Regions from separate parts of the Thermosyntropha tengcongensis genome, predicted to be linked through region 2. Evidence: a T-box and tRNA genes for the amino acid it is inferred to sense, from the RefSeq annotation. Region 2 holds a T-box; the other holds one or more tRNA genes.
What was found. The T-box of region 2 lies ahead of glyQ (glycine--tRNA ligase subunit alpha). A T-box ahead of a tRNA ligase gene usually reads a tRNA of that ligase, here a tRNA-Gly.
Positions count from the first base shown of each region.

Region 1: it has a tRNA-Gly gene. The T-box ahead of glyQ (glycine--tRNA ligase subunit alpha) is inferred to sense a tRNA for this amino acid. The anticodon was not compared.

Region 1 is NZ_AP042437.1:1,411,959-1,417,920, forward strand. Features, by position in the region: gene ACZ42E_RS06685 (Ig-like domain-containing protein) at 1-2,591, shown strand, start outside; tRNA gene ACZ42E_RS06690 (tRNA-Leu) at 2,706-2,794, opposite strand; tRNA gene ACZ42E_RS06695 (tRNA-Cys) at 2,811-2,886, opposite strand; tRNA gene ACZ42E_RS06700 (tRNA-Gly) at 3,070-3,144, opposite strand; tRNA gene ACZ42E_RS06705 (tRNA-Phe) at 3,151-3,226, opposite strand; tRNA gene ACZ42E_RS06710 (tRNA-Asp) at 3,302-3,377, opposite strand; gene splB (spore photoproduct lyase) at 3,511-4,542, shown strand; gene ACZ42E_RS06720 (methyl-accepting chemotaxis protein) at 4,548-5,375, opposite strand; gene ACZ42E_RS06725 (cofactor-independent phosphoglycerate mutase) at 5,609-5,962, shown strand, end outside.
Region 2 is NZ_AP042437.1:1,570,455-1,576,416, forward strand. Features, by position in the region: gene glyS (glycine--tRNA ligase subunit beta) at 1-2,031, opposite strand, end outside; gene glyQ (glycine--tRNA ligase subunit alpha) at 2,035-2,943, opposite strand; T-box leader at 3,009-3,212, opposite strand; gene recO (DNA repair protein RecO) at 3,257-4,021, opposite strand; gene ACZ42E_RS07550 (hypothetical protein) at 3,990-4,937, opposite strand; gene deoC (deoxyribose-phosphate aldolase) at 5,008-5,658, opposite strand; gene era (GTPase Era) at 5,678-5,962, opposite strand, start outside.

The DNA of each region.
Region 1 (5,962 bases), 160 kb from region 2:
TCGTGCTTAATGCTTCCCCTTTAAGTATCCCAGCCGGGTTTCCCAGCACTGTAGTCTTTTCCCTGGATAATGAAGGAGGCAGTGAAGCCACTTCTGCTTCAGTTACCATCACCCTGGCTCCATTTGTAACCTATAATTTTGATGCCAGTATTCCACCTACCAGTATAGTAGGGCAAACCCTGACCTGGGATGAAAGTGCCCTTTCCGGTCATACCGGTCCCGGCACTATACTGACTTTTACTGCCAGTGTCATCCCTCCTGCTCCCGGCTTTAATACTATCGCTTCCTACTACACCTATTATGGTGACAACTTCAATGAAAGCTACTCACTAAATTACTGTACTTCTATTCAAGCTACTCCGGGTGCAGCCCCTTTTCTTGACAAAACTCCGGCCTATCAGACAGTAAACCCCAATAATACCGTTACCTGGTCTATTATTTTGGGCAACTACGGTACCTTACCTTTAAATAATGTAGTGGTAAAAGATACATTACCTCTTGAACTAACTTTTGTATCCGCTGTTCCAGCTCCCAGTTCAATTGTTGGTAATGTAATTACCTGGAATATGCCTTCCATCCCCCCCCTTACTCCAGCAGCATATACCATTACCCTTACTGCCCTGGCACCGCCGGCAACTACCCACATATTTATAAACCAGGTTACCATGACCGGTACCGATACTTCGCCAGCCAGCTACAGTATAACTGATACAGCCGAAGTCAGCATAATAAACCGCCCTCCTCAGGTTACCGTATTAAATCCTAATGGAGGCGAAATAATCTGTAATGGCACCACCATTACCTGGCTGGCATCTGATCCGGACGGCGACCCCTTAACCTATAAAATTCAGTACTCAGCTGATGGTGGAGTTACCTATACTACTCTGGCCACAGGACTTACTTCTATGTCCTATGTTTGGGACACATCAGGGCTTATAAGCAGCAACAATTATATTATCAAGGTCATAGCTTCTGATGGTGAACTGGAAGGGGAAGACACCTCAGACAGCACCTTTATCATTGACAATACACCTCCCTCCGTCAGCTGGATATCCCCTGTAAATGGAAGCCTTATCACTGCCTCTCCCTTTACCCTGGAAGTTCTAGCTACCGACAATGTAGGAGTAAGCAAGGTAGAATTCTTATACTCAGCCGATGGCATATCTTTCAATATTATCGGCATAGATACCATCCCTGATATGGATATTTACAGCACCAACTGGGAATTTGACACTCTATCCCCCGGAACTTATACATTAAGAGCCATCGCTTTTGACACATGTGGCAAAACATCCCATGCTGATATACAGGTAAAAATAGACCTGCCCCCACAGGTCAAAATAATCAGCCCTAATGGAGGGGAAATTATATGTCCTCCCGGTACAGACATAATATGGGAAGCATCACATCCTATGGGAGCTCCTTTAACTTTTTCGATACTGTATTCAGCCAACGGAGGCAGCAGTTTTAATGTTCTGGCTACTGGAATCACCGGCATCTGCCCTTGCTCTTACTTCTGGAACACAGCAAGCCTTTCCAGCGGAAATAATTATCTGATAAAAATTATTACCTCAGATAGCATATTAACAGCAGAAGATGTATCTAATGGAGTATTTACCATTGATAATACCCCTCCATCCGTTAGCTGGATATCACCAGCCAACAACAGTTTTGTAAGAGGATCTATAACACTTAAGGCAAATGCTGCTGACAATGTAGGGGTTACACAAGTGATTTTTGAATATTCCAGTGACGGAGGGATAAACTATAACCTTATCGCTATTGTAACTACTCCTTTTGACAGTATTTATGCTGCCCCTTTTGACACCACTTTACTTGCCGATGGGCATTATAAGCTGAAAGCAACTGCTTTTGACGGCTGCTCAAATACTACCGCCAAAATTCTGGATATCGTAATCGATAACATCCCGCCGGTGGTAAATATAGTTTCACCGCCGGATAGTTCTACTGTTTCAGATATAGTAGACATTTTAATATCTTCCCATGATAATGAATGTCTAGCCAAAGTAGATATATATATTGATGATGTGCTGGTACACACAGAAATAGCAGGAAATGCCAAAAGTCTTGAATTTATTTATGAATGGGATACATCAGGATTTTCGGAAGGTGCCCATGTAGTAAAAGCAGTGGCAACTGACTGCGGAGGGCTTACTGCGGAAACTTCGCACACTTATATAATAGATAACCTGCCTGATCATTATACCCAGATCTTGATTGATGGAACCCTGCAAATCCCTGAATTAAAGCCTGATGTAGAAAAAATTATAAATTTTGAAGTTATACCAGAGATAGATTCCATAAAAGCTATCAAGACCATTGAAGGAAGCAAAATCATTATAAGTGGGCATATAACTTTTGAAGTAACCTACAGTTCAACATCTGATGACCAGAAGGTTCATTTTGCACATTTTGTCAAACCTTTTTTAGGCTATATTATCTGGCCTGAACTGCCGCTTGATGCTGAACTTTGTCCTGTAATCATAGTGGAACACAAGCAGTATCACCTGTTAAATCCCCGCATTATAAGAAAAAGCGTGGTTCTTTTTGTAGGAGTCAGGTTATGTTGATTTTAAGGTTAAATTATAATACAGCCAATAAAAAAGGCCTGGTTTTAAAACCAGGCCTTTTTTGGACTCTTTTAAAGCAAAAAGACGCTTCAACAAGCGCCTCCCTTTCTTATATGGTGCCCGAGGCCGGGGTCGAACCGGCACGGTTGTTGCCAACCGCGGGATTTTAAGTCCCGTGCGTCTGCCTATTCCGCCACCCGGGCATGCAGATTTTTTCTATGGAGGGCGGGACCGGATTCGAACCGGTGAATGGAGATTTTGCAGACCTCAGCGTTAGCCACTTCGCCACCCGCCCCTATAAAGGGTTATATCTCTCACGCAGGATTTATTATAACAGCTTTTTTCCTATATTGCAAGCAAAACCTCGAGGTTTTAGCAAGTAAGTAATTTATATAAAGCACTGGAAACATATTAAAGTACTGGACAAGTTTTTATGGCAAAATAAAAGCGTTACCAAGGTAACGCTTTATTTTTCTTATGGAGCGGAAGACGAGATTCGAACTCGCGGCCCTCGCCTTGGCAAGGCGATGCTCTACCACTGAGCTACTTCCGCTTATAATGGTGCCTCGGGGCGGAATCGAACCACCGACACGTGGATTTTCAGTCCACTGCTCTACCGACTGAGCTACCGAGGCAGAAGCCTTTTCTGTCGCTGCATTGACTATTATAGCTGCTTAAGTCTTGATTGTCAATCTGCAATTTAGATTTTATGGCGGAGCTGACGGGAATTGAACCCGCGATCTCCGGCGTGACAGGCCGGCATGTTAACCGCTACACCACAGCTCCACAACGATGTTTATTATATCACCTATCTGACGTTTCGTCAAACATTTTCTAAAATTTTTTGCCCTGCTTAATATTATTCTTATTTAATGAAAGACTAAAAATAAAAAACTGGCTGGCAAGGAGGAATAATCAATTGCTTACTGCTGTCAGGTTTAAAAGAGTATTTTTTGAAAAAGAAGCCCTTAATTATCCTCTGGGGAAAAAAATATATGCAAAGCTTCGTCAGGAAGGCCTTAATATAAACTTTCTCAAATCACACAACCGGGTTACCGGCATCCCAGGCAAAAATCCGCGGGAAGCCTTTTTTCAGGGGAAAAGCACACTGGTAATTGGCATAAGGAAAAATCTAAAGTTTGAAACCTGCAAACCTTCTGCCCACTATCAGCTTCCCCTGGTAACCGGATGCGAAGGAATATGCGAATACTGCTACCTTAATACACAGCTGGGCAAAAAGCCTTATACCCGCATCTACGTAAATATTGACGAAATACTTGTGCAGGCCAAAAAGTATATAGAAAAAAGGAAACCTGAAATAACCATATTTGAAGCTGCTGCTACCTCTGATCCGGTTGCTGTTGAGCCTTATTCCGGCGCATTAAGTTATGCCATAAAGTTTTTCGCGGCTGAAGAATACGGACGTTTGCGGTTTGTCACAAAATTTCCCTATGTCGACAGTTTCCTTTCCCTTGAGCATAACAAACATACCCGCATCCGCTTCAGCCTCAACACTGAACGAATAATAAAAACTTATGAACACCGCACCCCTGATCTCACAGAAAGGCTTGCCGGTCTGAAAAAGGTAGCCAGCCATGGCTATCCGAGCGGGGTAATAATCGCTCCTGTGATACTTGAGGAAGGCTGGGAAACAGAGTACGGAGACCTTTTGCATAAAATGCGTTCATATCTTGAAGATGCTGACTTAAGCGACTTTACCCTGGAAATAATCTCCCACCGTTTTACAGCCAGGGCTAAAAACAATATCCTGGAGGTTTTTCCGGATACTCTCCTTCCCATGGATGAAAACAGGGACCGCAAATTTAAGTACGGCCAATTCGGCTATGGGAAATTCGTATATACAGATGATAAACTTAACCAGATGAAAGATTTTTTCAATGAAAAAATAAGCAAGCTGTTTCCGGGAGCAGTTATCGATTATATGATTTGATAAAGTTATATTTCGTAGGCAATACGCACCAGTTCATCCAGCATGCTGGTAAGTTCCTCTATTCCAGCATTCATTTCTTCCGTGGCTGCTGCCTGCTCCTGAGTAGCGCGAAGGGTAACCTCCGAACTCTTTAAGGCCAGGTTTATCTTTTCTTCTATCTGCTTGGTAAGTTCTCTTATTTTTCCGGCCGTTTCCTTGGAACTTTCTGAAAGCTTGCGTATTTCTGCCGCTACCACTCCAAAGCCCTTGCCGGCATCTCCCGCTCTCGCCGCCTCAATGGCTGCATTCAATCCCAGCATCTTGGTTTCATCAGCAATGCTTCTTATGTATTCCAAAACCTTTATAATTTCAGCTGCCAGTCCAGAAATAGCGCTTATCTCTTCATTCAGCTTCTGTTCGCTTGCTGTTATCTCACTGGCGGAAGCTGCTGTCTCTTCAATAGCAGCTGCTATTTCCTGCATCCCTTTCTGATAGGTATCGGCTACTTTGCGCAGATTAAAAGCATTGTCCCTCCTTACCGCTATGCCATAAGCACCTACCACCTTATTCCTGTCATCATCAGCAAAAGCAGGAGCTGCTATAACCTTAAGCGGCATCCCGTAATAGCTCTCATCTATCTCCATCTGCACCACCTGTTTGGTTTGAATAGCTTTGTCAGCTGGCCCCCCTTTGGCAAAAGGACCTCCTACTTTTACAAAAGGCACGTCAAAATTAGTAGTGTCTTTAAAGATGAAGTTTTCAAGATCAGTGGCATAAAAGGTAGTATCCTTGGGAAATAACGGCACAAGCATTTTTACTATGTAAGGAAATTCTTCTAAAAAGCGGCTTTTCAATTTTATCCCCCCATAAACAATAATTTTAGTGACATTAATATTTTTTATAGTTATATTTCTATATATATGGATTCTTTCCTCTTTTTTCTTATTTTTTATATCCTAATACCCTTTCTGCTTTGTCTTCCCCTTAAAATAAAAATGTTATAAAATTTATAGAGCGGTAAAAACATGCCCAGCCAAAAAATCCTTCATTTTTACAGCATAACTATCTGACATAGGAGTTGAATCAAGTGAAGTATTTACTCTTGTTAACCGATGGAATGGCTGACTATCCGGTTTCTGGACTCGGCAGCCAAACCCCCCTGGAATATGCCAGGACACCTAATATAGATATTCTGGCCCAGTATGCATTCATCGGTCTGGTAAAAACTATACCCGAAGGATATACTCCCGGAAGTGACGTGGCAAATCTCTCGGTTATGGGTTATGATCCTGCCATCTACTATACAGGCCGTTCTCCCCTGGAAGCTATCAGCATGGGAGTACCCCTAAATGATAATGATCTGGCCCTTCGCTGCAATCTGGTCACCCTCTCGGGGGATGAGGAATACGGTAACAAGATAATGCTCGACTACAGTGCCGGG
Region 2 (5,962 bases):
TAATTTTACAATAGATTTTAAAATTCCCAGCCTTGCTTTTTTAAGATTTTCATCCTCTGCCATGACCATGACCGCATTAAAGAAGTCATCTACATACCTGCGCAGATGGGCTATCCTTTCCAGGGCTGATTTATAATCCCCTCCTGCCAGAGCCCCTTCTACCTCATCTTTAACCTCTGCATACTTTTTATAAAGTACCTTCTCAGTTTCATCTACAAGCACATCTTCATCAACCCGGGTAGATTCCCACTTCCTGGAAAGATTATGGCAGCGGTTAAACACAGTCATCAATTCCGCAAAAACAGCATCTCCTCTAAGCTCTTTCAATACCGACGTACGCATCGCAATATCTACCAAATCACCGGACGGACAAGCCAAAACAGCATCAACGATATCATAGGAAATTCCCTGTTCCAGCATAATTCCCCGCATACGCTGCAGTATAAATTCCAAAACTTCTTCTCTGGTTTCTTCTTTTCCTTTATCCGGATTAAAAGGCATTACTTCCTGATAAGCCTTTTCTATTACGGAAGATAAATCAATTCTTAATCCTTTATCCAGAATAATATTTACTATCCCCATAGCCTGCCGGCGCAGAGCATAGGGGTCCTGTGAACCGCTGGGCTTTATGCCCATGGCAAAAAACCCGGTTAAATTGTCAATCTTTTCAGCCAGGCTGAGAACTGTTCCTGTTTGGGTAAGAGGCAGCTTATCTCCCGCAAAGCGCGGTAAATAGTGTTCAAAAATAGCCTCGCTCACTTCTTTATCTTCACCATGGTGCAAGGCATAATATCTTCCCATTATACCCTGCAGTTCCGGAAATTCATAAACCATGTTGCTTACCAGATCAGCCTTGCAAAGGTAGGCTGCTCTCCTTATTTTTTCCGCATCGCTCAAACCGTAATTTTCGCACATAAAAAGCGCTATACTGGTAATCCTGTCAACCTTGTCCATAATAGTTCCCAGCCGTTCATGAAAGAGGATGCTTTTGAGTTTTTTCGCCATACTGTCCAAAGGCTGTTTTAAGTCTTCCTTCCAGAAAAACAGCGCATCCTCCAGGCGAGCTTTTAAAACTCTTTCATTTCCTGCCCTCACCACATCAATAAATTCATCTGTACCATTTCTTACCCCAATGAAAACTGGCATAAGCTTTCCTTCTTTGTCAAACACCGGCACATATCTCTGATTTTCTATCATGGTGGTAGTTAAAACTTCTTCCGGCACCTCCAGATAGGAAGAGGAAAAGCTGCCAGCAAAAGCAGTCGGATATTCTACCAGATAATTAATCTCATCCAGCAGCTCCTCATCCTTTAAAGCCTGTCCTCCCACAGCAGAGGCTATTTTTTCAATTTGTTCCCAGATTATTTGTTTTCTCCTATCCTGGTCTATAATCACATAATTCTCCTCTAAAACCTTAAAGTAGTCATCAGTATCCTTTACTGCAAGCTGGCCTTTTGACAAAAAGCGGTGTCCGTAAGTATAATGGGAACTCACCAGATTTTCCAGGCTGAACTCAATCTTTTCCTCTCCATATAAAGCCAAAAGCCACCTTATAGGCCGGGCAAAACGAAAACTGTACCCTCCCCAGCGCATGGACTTGGGAAAAGAAAACGCTTTAACCAGTTCATAAAGCAGTTCAGGCAATACTTCTCTTGTAAAAAGGCCTTTTTCAGTCCTCACGGCAAAAACATACTCTACCCCATTAACTTCCCGCACTTCTACATCATTTATGTCGATATTCTGGCTGCGGGCAAATCCTTCCAGAGCCTTTGTCGGATTACCTTTTTCATCAAAAGCAGCCGCCTTTTTAGGACCCCGGTTTTCGATCACTGCATCTTCCTGCTTTTCGCTCAACCCTTTTACATATAAAGTTAGTCGGCGCGGGGTGCCAAAACTTTTTACCTCTTCATAATTAAGCCGTGCCTTTTTAAAGCTGTTTATAGCATTATTTTTAAAATCTTCCAGCGCTTTTGGCATATAAGCTGCAGGAATCTCTTCCACCCCTATTTCAAAAACCAAATCTTTTGCCATTTTTTAAACCTCCTCTCTGGCTAAAAGTTCTTGTCTTAGCTTTTCATCCTTAATCAAGGGATATCCCAATCTTCTTCTCTGCTTCAGGTATTCTCCCGCTACCATACGGGCCAGGTTGCGCACTCTTAATATATAACTCATCCTTTCCGTTACACTTATAGCTCCTCTGGCATCCAGGAGGTTAAAGAGGTGCGAGCACTTAAGAACATAATCATAAGCCGGTAAAACCAGATTTTTTTCCGCTATCCTTATAGCTTCTTTTTCACACAGGTTAAACATGGTCATTAAGGTATCTATATCAGCATATTCAAAATTGTAGTGTGAATAATCAACTTCCCCCTGATGATGTACATCGGCATAAGTGATGCCATCTACCCATTCAATATCAAAAACACTTTCCTTATTCTGGATGAACATGGCTATGCGTTCCAATCCATACGTAATTTCCGCACATACCGGATTACAATCATAACCTCCACACTGCTGGAAATAGGTAAACTGGGTTACTTCCATGCCATCCAGCCATATTTCCCAGCCTAATCCCCAGGCACCCAGAGTAGGAGATTCCCAGTTATCTTCTACCAGGCGTATATCGTGTTCTTCCGGCTTGATGCCCAAATCACGTAAACTATCAATATAAAGGTCAATAACATTATCAGGAGAAGGTTTTAATATCACCTGATACTGATAATAATGCTGCAGCCGGTTGGGATTTTCACCATAACGCCCGTCAGTCGGACGCCTGGATGGTTCAACATAAGCCACATTAAACGGTTCTGGCCCTAAAGCTCTAAGAAAGGTAGCAGGATTCATGGTTCCCGCACCTTTTTCCACATCATAAGGCTGCTGGATTATACATCCCTGTTTTCCCCAGAAGTTCTGCAAACGCAGGATAATCTCCTGAAAATTCATGTCTTTTTACCTCCTTTTAGCTAGTTTTGCCTTAAGCCTTTAAAATAATAAAAGCCCGTCCCCCATGCAGGGACGGGCTTACTACCCGCGGTTCCACCCTGGTTGGCGCTAAATAAGCACCCTCCTTCATTAATGCGGGCTTTACTCGCCGTAAGGCTTTCCTCCCGCAGCTCAGAAGCGCCTTCAGAAAGTTTAGCCTGCCGGCTCCCACCTGCCCCGGCTCTCTTTCAAGGCATCCCTTTCCTACTCCTCTTCTTCATCGCCCATATATCAAATTTTAAAAACTGCTTTATCTAAAAGTGTAGCAACAGGTTTAATCCTTGTCAAATTCAAGCGGTAAATTTTTTTTAAGCTGGTATATGGTATTTTTCAAATGCAGCTTGCTTTCCAGATAGTATTCCAGATATTTTTCAAGAAGCTTTTCCAGCTTATTCAGGGCTTCATCCGAAGCCTTTACCCTTTCCAGAGATTTTAAATTGGCCCGGGTAAGAAACTTAAGGAGGCTAAAGGCTTCAGCAGAAAGGATAAAATCGGTCTTCAAGAATTTGGCACAATCATCACACAATATTCCGCCTTCTGCCAGGTTAAAGCGGGGAATAGCCGTTTTTTTCCCACAGGCAGCACACTCCTCCAGTCTCGGCCTGTAACCCAGCTCTTTTATAAGCTGCATTTCAAAATATCGTATGGCTAACCTTTTTGCCCCTTTCTCATTTATATAGCCTAAAACCTGCAGGGTTTCATTATAAAGCGCCGGGGAAGGATTCCTTTCCAGAAGCGATTTATCCAAAAGCTCCATGATATAGGCTGCATATAAAGTCCGTCCCAGGTCTTCCCTGATATGAGGATAGAAATCCAAAAGTTTTCCCTGGGTAATGAGGTCCAGGTCCTTACCCCGGTTCAAATACAAAAAAGAATGGCTAAAAGGCTGCAAAACAGCCCTGAGACTGCTTTTCGGCTTTTTTACCCCTTTGGCTACTGCCTTTATTTTGCCTTCCTTTTCAGAAAAAATAGTAACCAGCTTGTCGGCATCCTGATAATCCAGGCTTTTAAGGACTATGGCCCTGCTTCCGTAATACATGCTTCTTCCCCCATAAAACATTAAATGCCGTAAAAGGTTCATTTACCACATATACCGGTATTTTCAAAACATCCTCCACATCTTCAGCATAGGCACAGGCACTTTCCCGGTCAGCAAACCTGTAATCAAATGCCAGATATATCTCATTTACATCATCAATGCCCAACCTTTTAATACATTTTACAAAACCAGCTATATCCTTATAATACTCCTTTTCCACATAAGCAAATATCAGTCCGTTTACTTTGCTTATCCTGTTACACGCACAGGGATGAAAAGGGGAAAAAGATGATATTCTCCTTGTCTCCCTGTGCAAAGCCTTATAAGCTATATTTTCCAAATTGCTTTTTTCCTTAACCAAAGCCCAGCGGGGAACAGACACAATCATCGTGTTCAGACAGGCTTTTTTTGCCAGATAAACTACGGTTTCCACTTTTATAGCATCCTGCATGTAGCTGTGCGCGGCATATCCCCTTATCTCCGGTATAATTATAACATCCGGAGCCATACCTAATGTAGGCAGGTGGTGCCCCCCATCAAAAACTACTATCCGGTAAGCTTTGCTGTACATCTCTTTTGCCAGAACCTGCCCATAAGGAGTAGTGTGAAAGGAATCCAGAAGAGAACATTCCACCACTGCTGTATATCCTTCTTTAAGCGCTTTTTTAAGTTCCTCACTCAAATTTTTTGTCTCTCCGGGAACAAAAGCCTTCACTCTTATCTCTTTATCCCCCAGGTCACGCAGCCCTTTATGGTAAAGGACTTTCACCTCTGCATTCCTTCCCGCATTATAGCCATAAAAAGCCAAAAAACTTTTATATAAACTGTTGTGCAGCCAGGCTTCCGGATAATTTACGAAAAGATAAAAATATGAAAATAATAAAATCATGAAAAAACAGACCGTCTTTTTCGCCATAATAACTTCTTAACCCCTTTTTGCTGTTTATCCGGCAGCCAAACAAAAAGAGGGGATCTCTCCCCTCTTTTCAAAGTCCCAGCACTTTAAGCGGGCTGCTGGTTCCCAGCCGGTGTACTCCAGCCTCTACCAGAGTTAAAGCAAAATCCTTATCTTTTATGCCTCCACTTGCTTTTATTTTTAAATTATCGCTCTTATTGGCCTTTATTATTTCAATATCCCTTAAACTAACCCCCCGGCTGGCAAAGCCGGTAGAAGTTTTTATAAAATGAGCTCCCGTTTGGCTCACTATCCGGGTAGCCACCTTAAGTTCGTCCTCACTGAGCAGGGCAGTTTCTACAATTACCTTGAGAGTAAAGTCAAAATCCTTTTGCAGGCTTAATAAATCCTTAATCTCTTTTTCAACCAGTTCATAATTCCCGTCTTTAAATGCTCCTATATTCATTACCACATCAAGTTCCAGCGCGCCTTCTTTAAGTGCCTCCAAAGCCTGCGCTTTCTTTATCGAAGGCAGTTCAGCCCCTAAAGGAAAACCTATTACCGTACAGGACCTAACCTGAGTCTCTTTTAAAAGAGAAACCGCCAGCGAAAGTCGGTAGGGATTTACACATACAGCTGCCATATTATACCTTACCGCATTCCGGCACAATTCTTCTATGTCTTCTCTCCTGGCCTCCGCCTTAAGGTTGGTAGCATCAATATATCCTGCCAGCATAAGCATAATTACCTTACTCCTAACCCTATAGTCTAAAACCTAATTGACGCAAATTAGCCTCATTATCCCGCCAGTTCTTCTTGACTTTTACCCATAAATCCAGATAAACCGGCATTCCCAGCATGAGTTCAATATCTTTGCGCGCCATCTCTCCTATATTCTTAAGCATCTGGCCATTGCGCCCAATGATTATTCCTTTCTGGGAATCCCTTTCTGTATATATAACTGCCCTTATATAAGCCTTTCTGCCTTCCTCATTTTTGAACTCTTCCACTTCTACAGCAATCGAATGGGGTACTTCATCCCTGGT